DNA from 2 places in the Streptomyces sp. NPDC039424 genome. Region 1 is predicted to be linked to the other one. Evidence: riboswitches for the same ligand, from Rfam matches in the RefSeq annotation. Region 1 holds a riboswitch; the other holds the start of a gene.
The links. A riboswitch is a leader RNA that binds a small molecule or an ion and turns the genes downstream of it on or off. The one in region 1 is predicted to bind S-adenosylmethionine.

Region 1 (7,550 bases):
GCCGGCGAGGACCTTCGCCGCCCACTCGGGGTCCTGGAGCAGGGCGCGGCCGACGGCGACCAGGTCGAACTCGTCGGCTTCGAGGCGGTCGAGGAGGTCGTCGAGGCCCTTGACCGGGGAGCCCTCACCCTGGAAGGCGTTGATGAAGTCGCCGTCGAGGCCGATCGAGCCGACGCTGATGGCGGGCTTGCCGGTCAGCTTCTTCGTCCAGCCGGCGAGGTTGAGGTCGGAGCCGTCGAACTCGGGGAACCAGTAGCGGCGGGTGGAGGCGTGGAAGGCGTCGACACCGGCCGCGGCGAGCGGGGTGAGGATGGCCTCCAGCTCCTCGGGGGTCTCGGCGAGCCGGGCGTCGTAGGCCTCCTGCTTCCACTGCGAGTAGCGGAACAGGATGGGGAACTCCGGCGAGACCTTCTCGCGGACCGCGGCGACGATCTCGGCGGCGAACCGGGTACGGGCCACGGGGTCGCCGCCGTAGGCGTCGGTGCGGCGGTTGGTGCCGGCCCAGAGGAACTGGTCGATGAGGTAGCCGTGGGCGCCGTGGATCTCGACGCCGTCGAAGCCGATACGCTCGGCGTCGGCGGCGGCCTCGGCGAACGCTCCGATGACGTCGTCCAGGTCCTGCCGGGTCATCGTCTTGGCGTCGGCGGTGCCGTTGATGCGCAGGCCGGAGGGGCCGACGGAGGGGGCGTCCGGGTAGGGCAGCTCACCCTGGTTGCGGACCGTGCCGATGTGCCAGAGCTGCGGGACGATGGTGCCGCCCGCCTCGTGCACCGCCCCGGCCACCTTCTGCCAGCCCGCGAGCTGCTCCTCGCCGTGGAAGCGGGGGACTCGGCCGCTCTGACCCGCCGACTCGTGGCCGACGTACGTCCCCTCGGTGACGATCAGGCCCACACCGGCGGCGGCGCGACGGGCGTAGTACGACAGCACGTCCTCGCCGGGGATGCCGCCCGGGGAGAACTTACGGGTCATCGGCGCCATCGCGATGCGGTTCGGGACGGTCAGGCCGTTGATCGTCGTCGGCCGGGACAGGATCAGCGCCGCGCGGGCGGCGGACTCGGTGGCGGTGACGGTCACGTGGGGGCTCCTCAGGGTTGACCAGTCGGTATGTGCATACGCATGCAGTAAAACCGACTCGTCCGGCGCGGCATTCCGGCCGCGCTGTGATCCCGGACACGCCCGAGGGCGGCACCCCCTGTCTCCAGGGAGTGCCGCCCTCGGTCTCGTACAGCGATGAACTCGTGATCCCGGTGAGGATCAGAAGTCCATGTCACCGCCCGGCATGCCGCCACCGGCGGGCGCGGCGGCCTTCTCCGGCTTGTCGGCGATGACGGCCTCGGTGGTGAGGAACAGCGCGGCGATGGAGGCGGCGTTCTGCAGCGCGGAACGGGTCACCTTCGCCGGGTCGATGATGCCTTCCTTGACCAGGTCGACGTACTCACCGGTCGCGGCGTTCAGGCCGTGGCCCGGGGTCAGGTTGCGCACCTTCTCCACCACGACACCGCCCTCGAGGCCGGCGTTGACGGCGATCTGCTTCAGCGGGGCCTCGAGCGCGAGCTTCACGGCCTGGGCGCCGGTCGCCTCGTCACCCTCGAGCTCCAGCTTCTCGAAGACGGCGGTGGCCTGGATGAGGGCCACGCCACCACCGGCGACGATGCCCTCCTCGACGGCCGCCTTGGCGTTGCGGACGGCGTCCTCGATGCGGTGCTTGCGCTCCTTGAGCTCCACCTCGGTGGCGGCACCGGCCTTGATGACCGCGACACCGCCGGCGAGCTTCGCCAGGCGCTCCTGCAGCTTCTCGCGGTCGTAGTCCGAGTCGCTGTTCTCGATCTCGGCGCGGATCTGGTTGACCCGGCCGGCGACCTGGTCGGCGGAGCCGGAGCCGTCGACGATGGTGGTCTCGTCCTTGGTGATGACGACCTTGCGGGCGCGGCCCAGGAGGTCCAGGGTCGCGTTCTCCAGCTTGAGGCCGACCTCCTCGGAGATGACCTCGCCGCCCGTGAGGATGGCGATGTCGCCGAGCATGGCCTTGCGGCGGTCACCGAAGCCCGGGGCCTTGACGGCCACGGACTTGAAGGTGCCGCGGATCTTGTTGACGACCAGGGTCGACAGGGCCTCGCCCTCGACGTCCTCGGCGATGATCAGCAGCGGCTTGCCCGACTGCATGACCTTCTCCAGCAGCGGGAGCAGGTCCTTGACCGAGGAGATCTTGGAGTTGGCGATCAGGATGTACGGGTCGTCGAGGACGGCCTCCATACGCTCCATGTCGGTGGCGAAGTACGCCGAGATGTAGCCCTTGTCGAAGCGCATACCCTCGGTGAGCTCCAGCTCCAGACCGAAGGTCTGGGACTCCTCGACGGTGATGACGCCTTCCTTGCCGACCTTGTCCATGGCCTCGGCGATGAGCTCGCCGATCTGGGTGTCGGCGGCGGAGATGGAGGCCGTGGAGGCGATCTGCTCCTTGGTCTCGACGTCCTTCGCCTGCTCCAGCAGGGCGGCGGAGACGGCCTCGACGGCCTTCTCGATACCGCGCTTCAGGGCCATCGGGTTGGCACCGGCGGCCACGTTGCGCAGGCCCTCGCGGACCAGCGCCTGGGCCAGGACGGTCGCCGTGGTCGTACCGTCACCGGCGACGTCGTCCGTCTTCTTGGCGACTTCCTTGACCAGCTCGGCGCCGATCTTCTCGTACGGGTCCTCGAGCTCGATCTCCTTGGCGATGGAGACACCATCGTTGGTGATCGTGGGGGCGCCCCACTTCTTCTCGAGGACGACGTTGCGGCCCTTGGGGCCGAGCGTCACCTTGACGGCGTCCGCGAGCTGGTTCATGCCGCGCTCGAGGCCGCGCCGCGCCTCCTCGTCGAACGCGATGATCTTGGCCATGTGAAGTGGTCCCTCCAGGACTGGGGGTGATTCCTTCGGACCGCGCCCGCGCCCGCGACGGACGGCTCGCGGACCCCGTGGTTCCTTGCCCCACTTGGCCTGCGGGCCTCACCGACCCGGTCCTTCGCTGTCACTCTCACCTTCAGAGTGCTAACGCCAATGATTAGCACTCGGCATGGTCGAGTGCAAGCGGCTACCAGGGTTTGGGCGGGGCGCTCCGCCGCGCGCGAACAGGGGTGCGCCCCCGCCCGGACAGGGCGAAGGGCCCGCACCCCGAGAGGCACGAGCCCTTCACTTGTATTAACGTTCAGGCGGTGACGCGAACCATGTCGGCCTGCGGACCCTTCTGGCCCTGCGAGATCTCGAACTCGACCCGCTGGCCCTCTTCCAGGGTGCGGTAGCCGTCCATCTGAATCGCGCTGTAGTGGACGAAGACGTCCGCACCACCGTCGACCGCGATGAAGCCGTACCCCTTCTCCGCGTTGAACCACTTGACGGTGCCCTGAGCCATGCCTAACTCCCCTATTACTGGCCCTTGCACAGATCCACACTTCGCGGATCCGGGTCAGACCTCACCCCCCATGGATTGGGGGCGTGCGCCGGAACGCGTCGACCGCGGCTGAATGTATCTGTCCAACTGCCGTCTGCAACAGGTCAATCGGACGAGAAATCCGGACGGGCCCGGTCGGGAATCTGCCAAAAATTCGGCTGAATTCAGGGCAAGTCGGGCTACACAAAAGCCTCAAAAGGCGCAAAAGACCCGCACACTTTGGCTACATCTTGTCGGGCGCGCGGCATGAATCCAGGGTCACCGACCCGGAGATCAGGAGCGGGTTCCCCAACTGTACCGCGCTCAATCACACTGAATTGCCCCCTCCGTTTCTCTCACGGAGGGGGCAATTCGATGAACTCTCGGTAACTGGCGTTACCGACGGTAATTGATCAATCTTCAATCAGCCGCCGGCGACGGCCGGAATGATCGACACACCCGCGCCGTCCGGGGTCACCGTCTCCAGTCCCTGCTCGAAGCGCACGTCGTCGTCGTTGACGTACACGTTGACGAACCGGCGCAGCTTGCCCTGGTCGTCCAGGACACGCGCGGCGATACCCGTGTGGTTCTTCTCCAGGTCGGCGATGACCTCGGCGAGGGTCGCGCCGTCGGCCTGGACCTCGGCCCGACCGCCGGTGTAGGTGCGCAGGATGGTGGGGATGCGGACGGTCACGCTCATGCGAGGCCAGCCTCTCGGAAGGAGTCGAGGTTCGGGCGGATCGTAGCGGTCAGGCCGGTGCCGGCCACCGCGTCCAGGGTCTTGAGGCCGTCGCCCGTGTTGAGGACGACCGTCGTCTTGGTGGGGTCGAGGACACCGTTCTCGATCAGCTTGCGCGTGACGCCCACGGTCACGCCACCCGCGGTCTCCGCGAAGATGCCCTCGGTGCGGGCCAGCAGCTTGATGGCGTCCACCACCTGCTCGTCGGTCACGTCCTCCACCGCACCGCCGGTGCGGCGCGCGATGTCGAGGACGTACGGGCCGTCGGCCGGGTTGCCGATCGCCAGCGACTTGGCGATGGTGTTCGGCTTCTGCGGCCGTACGACGTCGTGGCCCGCCTTGAAGGCGGTCGACACCGGGGAGCAGCCCTCGGCCTGGGCGCCGAAGATCTTGTACGGCCGGTCCTCGACCAGCCCGAGCTTGATCAGCTCCTGCAGACCCTTGTCGATCTTGGTGAGCTGCGAGCCGGAGGCGATCGGGACGACGATCTGGTCGGGCAGCCGCCAGCCGAGCTGCTCGCAGATTTCGTACGCCAGGGTCTTGGACCCTTCCGCGTAGTACGGCCGCAGGTTGACGTTGACGAAGCCCCAGCCCTCGCCCGCCGGGTCGCCGATCAGCTCGGAGCAGAAGCGGTTCACGTCGTCGTAGTTGCCCTCGATGCCGACGAGCTCGCCGCCGTAGACCGCGGCCATGACGACCTTGCCCTGCTCCAGGTCGTGCGGGATGAACACGCAGGAGCGGAAGCCGGCCCGGGCCGCCGCGGCACCCACCGCACCGGCCAGGTTGCCGGTGGAGGAGCAGGAGAGGGTGGTGAAACCGAAGGCGCGCGCCGCCTCCAGTGCCTGTGCCACCACACGGTCCTTGAAGGAGTGCGTGGGGTTGCCGGAGTCGTCCTTCACATACAACCGCGACGCGTTGATGCCGAGTTCACGCGCGAGGTTGTCGGCCTGGACGAGCTGGGTCCAGCCGGGGTTGATGTTGGGCTTGGTCGCCACGTCCGCCGGGACGGGCAGCAGGGGTGCGTAGCGCCAGATGTTCGCGGGTCCCGCCTCGATCCGTGCCCGGAGCTCCTCGGTGTCGTACGCCGAGAAGTCGTAGGCGATCTCCAGCGGGCCGAAACACTCCTCGCAGGCGAAGACCGGTCCGAGCGGTACCCGGTGGCCGCACTCACGGCAGCTCAGCGCCGCGGCGGGGCCGAGGTCTACGGTGGAGTCGGTGGTGCTTGCAACAGTCTGCACAGCCATGTGAGGCGAGGCCCTTTCTCCTCATCTTCCTCACGACGCATCTCGCCGTGAGACGGATTTGGCACCTTCCCTAGCCGGGAGCCTCGCGGAAACGATCGAAAGCGATCGGAAACGATCTACGAGAACCGACTGGAGGGTTGCCGGGGCTTCATCGGGCCGTGTCCCTCTGCCCCTCTGGATGAGCGGTATGCGGTTGTGAACGACGACGACCTCGGACATGCGATGGTCATCCGCGTTGTTCAAGACTGTAACCGAAGGCCAGGACAGTTGAGATAGTCGTCCGAACCGCGAGACAACAGTGAGGAGCCGCAGACTGTGCTGGAAGAAGTCGAGCGCTGGCTGAGCACCCGCTCCTGGTCCGTGACCGATCGCCCGCTCCACCGGCTCCTGGCCGCCAAGCAGCGCACGGGCCAGTCGGTCAGTGTCGTGCTGCCCGCGCTCAACGAGGAGGAGACGGTCGGGGACATCGTCGCGATCATCCGTCACGACCTCATGCAGCAGGTCCCGCTCGTCGACGAGATCGTCGTCGTCGACTCCGGGTCCACCGACCGCACCTCCGAGGTGGCCGCCGCCGCGGGCGCCCGGGTCGTCCACCGCGACGACATACTGCCGCGGATACCGGCCGTGCCCGGCAAGGGCGAGGTCCTGTGGCGCTCCCTGCTGGTCACCGGCGGGGACATCGTCTGTTTCATCGACGCCGACCTGAAGGAGTTCTCCTCGGACTTCGTCTCGGGGATCGTCGGACCGCTGCTGACCGACCCGGAGGTGGACCTGGTCAAGGGCATGTACGACCGTCCGCTCGGCGGGGCGGCGGGCCAGGGCGGCCGGGTCACCGAGCTGATGGCGCGCCCGCTGCTGAACATGCACTGGCCGCAGCTGGCCGGGTTCGTGCAGCCGCTCGGCGGCGAGTACGCGGCCCGCCGGACGCTGCTGGAGCGGCTGCCCTTCCCCGTCGGCTACGGCGTGGAGCTGGGCATGCTGGTCGACGCGCTGCACCTGGTGGGCCTGGACGCCCTCGCCCAGGTGGACGTGGGCGTACGCAAGCACCGGCACCAGGACGGGCAGGCGCTCGGCCGGATGGCCGCCGCCATCTACCGCACCGCCCAGCTCCGTCTGGCCCGCGGCCATCTGATCCGGCCCTCCCTCACCCAGTTCGAGCGGGGCGAGGAGGGCTTCGAGCCGCGCACCTTCTCCGTGGACACGGAGGAGCGGCCGCCTATGACGGAGATCGCGGAGTACGCGGCGCGTCGGGTGGCCTGACCCACGTTTGAGCGTTTCCGGGCCGGGCTAGGTTGAGGCTTATGGCTTCCACGCACGGTGCTGAGGTGCTGGTCGCGTCCAACCGCGGCCCGGTTTCGTACGAAGTCCGCGAGGACGGTTCGCTGCACGCCAAGCGGGGTGGCGGCGGGCTGGTCTCCGGGCTGTCCGCGATCGGTTCGGGCGCCGACTCCCTGTGGGTGTGCGCCGCGCTGTCCGACGGCGACCGCGAGGCGGTACGGCGCGGGGTGGGCGAGCCCGGCGTGCGGATGCTGGACATTCCGGCCGACGTGTACGCCGACGCGTACAACGGCATCGCCAACTCGGTGCTGTGGTTCGTCCACCACATGCTGTACCAGACCCCGCTGGAGCCGGTCTTCGACGCGGAGTTCCGCCGCCAGTGGGCGTCCTACCAGGCCTACAACCGGGCCTTCGCCGAGGCACTGGCCCAGGAGGCGGCGCAGGGCGCGGTGGTCGTCATCCAGGACTACCACCTGGCCCTGGCCCCCCGGATGCTCCGGGAGCTCCGTCCCGACCTGCGCATCGGGCACTTCTCCCACACCCCCTGGGCCCCGCCGGACTACTTCCGCCTGCTGCCCGACGACATCGCGGCCGAGCTGCTCGGCGGGATCCTGGGCGCGGACCGGGCGGCCTTCCTCACCCAGCGCTGGGCGGACGCGTTCACCGACTGCTGTCACGCGGTCCTCGGCCCCGGCATGCCCTCCGGCACCCGCGTCGGCGTGCACGGTCTCGGCGCGGACGCGGACTTCCTGCGGCAGCGGGCGCACCAGCCGGACGTGAAGGACCGGATGGCGGCGCTGCGGAGGGAGATCGGTTCGGCGCCCGACGGAGCGGCGCGGAAGGCGATCGTCCGGGTCGACCGCACCGAGCTGTCCAAGAACAT
Region 2 (7,550 bases), on a different contig from region 1:
CAGGTCGATCGCCGCGATGCCGGTGGCCGAGGGGAGATAGAGCCGGCGGCCGGCCACCAGCGGGGTGTGCTGGTCCTCGCCGGGGGCGTGGCCGAGAAAGGCGCTCCAGCGTTTTCGGCCGTCCAGGCCGAGCGCCCAGACCCGGTCGTCGCCGCGCACGTAGACGGTGGTGCCGGACGCCGTCGCCCAGGGGTGTCCGCCCACGGCCAGGTCGTACGACCACACGGTGGCCCCGTCGGCGGCCCGCACCGCGTACACCCGGCCCGCCTCGGTGGCGACCGCCAGGGACCGGCCCGCGGGGACCAGGGGCCCGTCGCTGGCGGCCTTCTTCGTCCACAGCCGCTTGCCGTCCCGTGCCCGGAAGCCGCTGCGGGACCCGGCGGTGGCCGCGATCAGGGTGGTGCCGGCCAGCACCGGGCTGTCGATGTCGATACCGGCCGGGACCGCCCACTTCCGGGAGCCGTCCCCCGCGTCCAGGGCGACCAGCCGGTCGCCGAAGGAGCCCGTGTAGACCACGCCGTCCGCGACGAGCGGTAAGCCGTTGGGGCCCGCGGGCGTGGTCGCCGTCCAGCGCGTGCTGCCGTCGGCGGCGATCCGCCCGAGCCCGCCCGTGTCCGCGTCGCCCAGGGCGACGAGCACGTCCTCGCCGAGCCGGACGGGGTTGCCGTAGCCGTGCTCGCCGAGGGTCCGGCTCCACTTCGGGGTGCCGGAGAGGTCCACGGCGTGCAGCCGGCGCAGCTCGTGGTCGTGGTCCCACGCCACGCAGAAGACCGCTTCCCGGGTCGCCACCGGCGTCGAGACGTCGTCGCCGAGCTTCACCTTCCAGCGCTTGGCGCCGGTGCGGGAGACGGCGTGCAGGGTGCCGTTGGAGGCGCCGACGTAGACCACGGACCCGTCCGGGGACGGGGCGGCACAGGGGCCGTTCAGCCCGCCGATGGTGCCGACGTCGTACTGCCAGCGCAGCACGGCGGGCTCGGCGGTGTCCCCCGCGCCCGCCGGAGTCGCCGTCGGTGAGACCCCCCGCCTCCCCGAGCCCCCGCCCCCGTCCCGCGAGGCCCGCTGCCACAGCCACTCCCCGACCCCCGCCCCCGCGACGGCCACCGCACTCCCCACCGCGACCCGCAACACCCGCCGCCGCCCCGGAGCGACGGCACCGGCAGGACGGGGACCGGACACCGTAGGGGCGGCGCCGACCAGATCGCCCCCGGAAACACCGGAGGCGTCAGCCCCCGCGGGGTCGGGCGTGGCGGGCCACGGGCCGGTGGTATCCGTGCTGGTCGGTGGGGGACCCGGCGTGGCACCGCTCCCGGTCAAGGGGGCGGCGTACTCCACGCCGCTGGCCGGATCCCCCGGGCGCCGTTCGGGGACCCAGCGTCCCTCGTCGCCGGTGGGCGGGGTGCCGTACCAGCCCGGACGCACGCTGGTTCGCAGCGACCGCGCCGTGTGGCAGGCCGCGGTCACCACCTCGGCCGGTGTCGGCCGCTCCAGCGGGTCCTCCCGCAGACAGGCCTCCACCAGGGGCCGTATCCCGGCCGGCACCCCGGACAGGTCGAAGTCGCGGGTCAGGATGCGCAGCAGGATCACCGAGTCCTGGCCCTCGCCGAAGGGTTCGCGGCCCGCCGCCGCGTACGCGAGCACCGCGCCCAGCGAGAAGACGTCGCTCGGCGGCCCCACCTGGCCGCCGTTGCGGATCTGCTCGGGCGAGACATAGCCGACCGAGCCGACGACCGCGCCGGTCCGGGTCAGGGCGGTCGCCTCCAGGGCCCGTACGATCCCGAAGTCGATGACCCGGGGCCCGTCCGGCGCCAGCAGGATGTTGGAGGGCTTCAGGTCGCGGTGGACCATGCCCTTGGCGTGGATCGCCGCCAGCGCCTCGCCCAGCGCGCCCGCGAGGACCCCCACGGCCGGCTCGGGCAGCGCGCCGCCGTCCAGCACCGCGTCCCGCAGGTTCGGCCCGTCGACGAACTCCGTGGCCATCCAAGGCCGTTCGGCCTCCGTGTCGGCGTCGACGACCCGCGCGGTGTAGGTGCCCACGCCGCCGACGGTCCGCGCGGCCCGCACCTCGTGGCGGAACCGCGCCCGGAAGGTGTGGTCCTGGGCGTGCTCGGCCCGCACCACCTTCACCGCGAGCCGCAGCCGCGTCCGCGACTCGGCGAGGTACACCTCGCCCATGCCGCCCGCGCCCAGTCTGCCCAGGACCTCGTAGGGTCCGATCCGCCGCGGATCCGCCGCGCGCAGCGCCTCCACCCCGTGTCCCCCCGTCCAGCGTCCGGCTGCCCGAGGGGAGCGTATACGGCGGTGGTGCCGGGGATCAGTACGGGATCAGACGGCGGGCACGCAGCGCCCGTCCTCGGTCCGGTACCGCCACTTGGCGCCGTCCCGGACCAGTTCCCGCACCGCGTCGACGAACCGCTCCACGTGCTCGTCCGGCGTCCCCGCCCCGAAGCTGACCCGGATGGCGTTGAGCGACTTCTCGCCGGGCGCGGCCTCGGGGGCGCCGCACTCGCCCTGGGTCTGCGGGTCGCTGCCGAGCAGGGTGCGGACCAGCGGGTGGGCGCAGAACAGGCCGTCGCGGACGCCGATGCCGTACTCGGCGGACAGGGCGGCGGCGAAGTGGGAGCTGTTCCAGCCCTCGACGACGAAGGAGAGCACCCCGACGCGGGGGGCGTCGTCACCGAAGAGGGAGAGGACCCTGACCTCCGGGACCTCGGCGAGTCCCGCCCGCACCTTCTCGATCAGGTACCGCTCACGGGCGACCAGGGTGTCGAACCCGGCCTCGGTGAGGGCCTTGCAGGCGGCGGCGATGGAGTAGGCGCCGATGACGTTGGGCGAACCGGCCTCGTGGCGGGCGGCGGTGTCGTGCCACTCGACGTCCACTCCCCCGTCCGCGCGCCGGGTGACCTTGCGGCTGGCGCCGCCGCCCGCGAGGTACGGCTCGGCCGCGCGCAGCCAGTCGGCACGGCCGGCCAGGACGCCGGAGCCGAAGGGGGCGTACAGCTTGTGGCCGGAGAAGGCCACCCAGTCGACGTCGAGGTCGCGGACGGAGACCGGGTGGTGCGGGGCCAGCTGGGCGGCGTCCAGCACGATCCGGGCGCCGTGCGCGTGGGCGGCGGCGGCCAGTTCGCGGACGGGCCACAGCTCGCCGGTGACGTTCGAGGCGCCGGTGACGCAGACCAGGGCCGGGCCGTAGGGGTCGCGGTCGGCGAGGGCCCGCTCCAGCGTCTCGACCGCCTGCCGCGGGGTGCGCGGGGCGTCGAGGTAGGTGACCCGTGCGTCCTTCCAGGGCAGCAGCGAGGCGTGGTGCTCGGTCTCGAAGACGAAGACCTGGCAGTCGGCGGGCAGCGCGGCGGCGAGCAGGTTCAGGGAGTCGGTGGTGGACCGGGTGAAGACCACCTGGTCGGCCGCGCGGCAGTCGAGGAACTCCGCGACGGTCTTCCGGGCGTTCTCGAAGAGGTCGGTGGACAGCTGGGAGAGGTAGCCGGCGCCCCGGTGGACGCTGCCGTAGTACGGGGCGTACGCGGCCACGTCGTCCCAGACCCGCTGGAGCGCGGGGGCGCTGGCCGCGTAGTCGAGCGCGGCGTAGGTGACCTCGCCGCCCGTGACGAGCGGGACGGTGACGTCCCGGCCCAGAACGGGCAGCGGGGCACAGACGGACTGGTCGGCGGCAACGGTGGACACGGACATGACGGAACTCCCGTACGAGGCAGGCGGATTCTCCACGCGAGCGGGCACGGCTCAAGCGCGGTGAAGGTGAAAAGGGGGATGCGGAGGCGGGGCTCTGCGGCCCTATCGCATTCGCTTGCTCACGGAAGGCTCCCTCGAACGACCAGGACCCCTGGCTGTATCCACTCGAGAGAGTGCGAGGGGTCCGCGCTTGCCGTAGACCTCGCTGCCTACGGCCCGGTCTTCACCCGGGGCACCCCGCCACGGACGGAGGGTTGCCGGACAGTCGGCCGGGGCCTCATGACTGTCGCTCATGACCTGGAAAGGAACGTACGTGAACTGATCGCGGTCCCGCAACCCGTGTCCGCATCGCGGGACCGCCCCTCCGGAAGCCGCTACGCGTTGCTGGCGGCCACCCAGCGCTCGAGGGTCCGCTTGGCCGCGCCCGAGTCGATGGACTCGGCCGCCTTCCGCATCCCGGCGCGGATCTGCTCGGCCAGGGGCGCGTCGGTCGGCTCCAGGGCGACCAGGGCCGCCGCCGAGTTCAGCAGGACGGCGTCCCGTACCGGGCCCGTCTCGCCGTCGAGGAGTTTGCGCGCGACCTCCGCGTTGTACGACGCGTCGGCGCCCCGCAGGGCCTCCACGGGGACCAGTTCGAGGCCGACGTCGCGCGGGTCGAAGGTCTCCTCGGTGACCTTGCCGTCCCGGACGATCCACACCCGGGAGGTGGCGGTGGTCGTCAGCTCGTCGAGGCCGTCGTCGCCGCGGAAGACCAGGGAGGAGTTGCCGCGCTCGGCGAAGACACCCGCGACGATCGGCGCCATGCGCGGGTCCGCGACCCCCACCGCCTGGGCCCGCACCCGGGCGGGGTTGGTCAGCGGGCCGAGGGCGTTGAAGACCGTGCGGATGCCCAACTGGCCGCGCGCGGCGCCCGCGTGACGCAGCGCCGGATGGAACTTCACCGCGAAGCAGAAGGTGATCCCGGCCTCCTCGGCGACCTCCGGAACGCGCTTCAGCGGCAGCTCCAGATTGACGCCCAGCTTCTCCAGGACGTCGGACGCCCCGGACGCGGAGGACGCGGCCCGGTTGCCGTGCTTGACGACCTTCGCGCCGGTGCCGGCGACGACGATCGAGGACATGGTGGAGATGTTGACGGTCTTCGCGCCGTCGCCGCCCGTACCGACGATGTCGACGGTCCGCCCGGGCACCTCGATCACGTTCGCGTGCTCGTACATCGTGCGGACGAGCCCGTTGATCTCCGCGACGGTCTCGCCCTTGGCCCGCAGTGCCACCACGAACCCGGCGATCTGCGCATCGGTCGCCTCGCCGCGCATGATCAGGTCCATCGCCCAGGCGGTGTCGTCGGCGGCCAGGTCCCGGCCGGCCAGCAGTCCGTTCAGCAGGGCGGGCCAGGAACGGCCCGCCGCGGTGTCGCCTCCAGCGGGGGTCACAGCGCTCATCAGCCGCTCCTGGGTCGTAGACACGTACAAGCTGACTCCACCCTATCCAGCCCCGGGCACGGCGAAGGGCCCCGTCCGAACACCGGACGGGGCCCTTGCCGTGGCGTGGCGTGCGCAGCGATCAGTGGTGGCCGTGGCCGCTCGTGATCTCCTTGTACTCCTCGACGGTCGGCTTCGGGATCTGGGATTCCTCGCCGTAGTAGGCGCCGCTGAGCTTGGCGCGCAGCTTCTCCGTGCCCTTCACCTTGCGCTCGACACCGTTCTCGTCGACCGTCGGGCCGATCTCGGCCGGCTTGTACTGGTGGTGGGCCGTGAGCGTGTGCAGCTGCTCCTGGCTGAGCGGCTCGTGGATCTCGATGAACTCACCGTGCGGCAGGCGCTTGATGATGCCGGTCTCGCGACCGTGCAGCACCTTCTCCCGGTCCCGGCGCTGCAGGCCGAGGCAGATCCGCTTGGTGACGATGAACGCGATGACCGGTCCGGCGAAGAAGAAGATCCGGACGAACCAGGTGACGGCGTTGATGGACAGCTGGAAGTGGGTGGCGAACAGGTCGTTGCCACCGCCCACCAGGCCGACCATGTACACGGTGACCCAGGCGGCGCCGAACGCGGTACGCGTCGGGGCGTTGCGCGGGCGGTCCAGGATGTGGTGCTCGCTCTTGTCGCCGGTGACCCAGGACTCGATGAAGGGGTAGAGCGCGATCGCCGCCAGCACGAGACCGAAGAGCACCAGCGGGATGAACACGCCCAGGACGAGCGTGTGGCCCCAGAAGTTGATCTCCCAGCCCGGCATGTAGCGGACCAGACCCTCGGCGAAGCCCATGTACCAGTCGGGCTGGGCGCCGGTGGACACCTGGTCGGGCCGGTAGGGGCCCATGGCCCAGATCGGGTTGATCTGGGTCACCGCGGCGATGCCCGCGATCACACCGAAGACCAGGAAGAAGAAGCCTCCGGCCTTGGCCATGTACACCGGCAGCAGCGGCATGCCGACGACGTTCTCGTTGGTCTTTCCGGGGCCCGCGAACTGCGTGTGCTTGTGGTAGAAGACCAGGATCAGGTGGCCCACCACCAGGCCGAGCATGATGCCCGGCAGCAGCAGGATGTGGATCGAGTAGAACCGGGCGACGAAGTCGTGGCCGGGGAACTCACCGCCGAAGAGGAAGTACGAGATGTACGTGCCGACGATCGGCATGGACAGGATCGCGCCCTCGGTGAAGCGGACACCGGTGCCGGAGAGCAGGTCGTCCGGGAGCGAGTAACCGGTGAAGCCGGTGAACATGCCCAGGACGAACAGCAGGAAGCCGAACAGCCAGTTGATCTCACGCGGCTTGCGGAACGCGCCGGTGAAGAACACGCGCATCATGTGCACGAACATGCCGGCGAGGAAGATCAGCGCGGCCCAGTGGTGGATCTGCCGGATGAGCAGACCACCGCGCACGTCGAAGGAGATGTGCAGGGTCGAGTTGAACGCCTCGGACATCAGCTGGCCCTGCAGCGGGACGTAGCTGCCGTGGTACTCCACCTCGTTCATCGACGGGTGGAAGAACAGCGTCAGGTACACACCCGTGAGGATGATGATGAGGAAGCTGTACAGGCAGACTTCGCCCAACATGAACGACCAGTGGTCGGGGAAAATCTTGCGCATGTTGGCCTTGGCCAGGGAGTAGATCCCGAGCCGGCCGTCGGCCCAGTCGGCGACGCGCTCGCCGGCCGGTGCCTTCCCGCGGGTGCGGCCCGCCGCGTCAGCGGCCGAGCCGTGCGATTCGTTCGGTGCAGTACTCATCCACGCTCCCAGAATGCAGGACCGACGGGCTCCTCGAAGTCGCCGAGCGCCTGGAGGTAACCCTCGTCGTTCACGCCGATGCGGAGCTGGGGCAGGGCGTGACCGGCGGGGCCGAAGATCACTCGGGCACCGTCGGAGAGGTCGAAGGTGGACTGGTGGCACGGGCACAGTACGTGGTGCGTCTGCTGCTCGTACAGCGAGATCGGGCAACCGACGTGGGTGCAGATCTTCGAGTACGCGACGATGCCCTCGTGCGACCACTCGAGCTCGCGCTTGTCCTTGATGTTGTCCGGCTGGAGCCGGATGATCATCAGGGCCGCCTTGGCGATCTCGTTCTGGAACTCCTCGTCGGTCTCCTCCAGGCCCTGGGGCTTGGCGAAGGTGAGCGAGCCGACCTGGACGTCCTCGGGACGCAGCGGCTCGTCGGTGTTCATGTTGACGAGCAGCTTGCCCTTGGCCCACAGCGTGTGGCGCAGCGAGGTACCGGGCAGCGGGCCGAGGTCGCGCAGCAGCACGACGCCGGAGAGCGGCACCAGCGTCAGCGCGCCGAGCATCGTGTTGCGGATCAGCTTGCGGCGGCCGATCGCCGACTCCTTGGCACCCAGCTTGAAGTCCGCGTGGACCTTCGCACGGACCTCGGGCGA

Region 2: it holds a riboswitch for S-adenosylmethionine, as region 1 does, so the genes downstream of both, ACZ7L0_RS09215 (aminotransferase class V-fold PLP-dependent enzyme) here and thrC (threonine synthase) in region 1, are expected to answer to the same signal.

Annotation. Positions count from the first base shown of each region.
Region 1 is NZ_JBVKAI010000018.1:40,459-48,008, reverse strand. Features, by position in the region: gene ACZ7L0_RS33500 (NADH:flavin oxidoreductase) at 1-1,074, opposite strand, end outside; gene groL (chaperonin GroEL) at 1,255-2,877, opposite strand; gene ACZ7L0_RS33490 (cold-shock protein) at 3,185-3,388, opposite strand; gene ACZ7L0_RS33485 (MoaD/ThiS family protein) at 3,831-4,106, opposite strand; gene thrC (threonine synthase) at 4,103-5,389, opposite strand; SAM riboswitch class I at 5,408-5,574, opposite strand; gene ACZ7L0_RS33475 (glucosyl-3-phosphoglycerate synthase) at 5,705-6,649, shown strand; gene ACZ7L0_RS33470 (alpha,alpha-trehalose-phosphate synthase (UDP-forming)) at 6,691-7,550, shown strand, end outside.
Region 2 is NZ_JBVKAI010000003.1:213,958-221,507, reverse strand. Features, by position in the region: gene ACZ7L0_RS09220 (protein kinase domain-containing protein) at 1-2,247, opposite strand, end outside; gene ACZ7L0_RS09215 (aminotransferase class V-fold PLP-dependent enzyme) at 2,323-3,684, opposite strand; SAM riboswitch class IV at 3,866-3,982, opposite strand; gene trpD (anthranilate phosphoribosyltransferase) at 4,059-5,123, opposite strand; gene qcrB (cytochrome bc1 complex cytochrome b subunit) at 5,245-6,906, opposite strand; gene qcrA (cytochrome bc1 complex Rieske iron-sulfur subunit) at 6,903-7,550, opposite strand, start outside.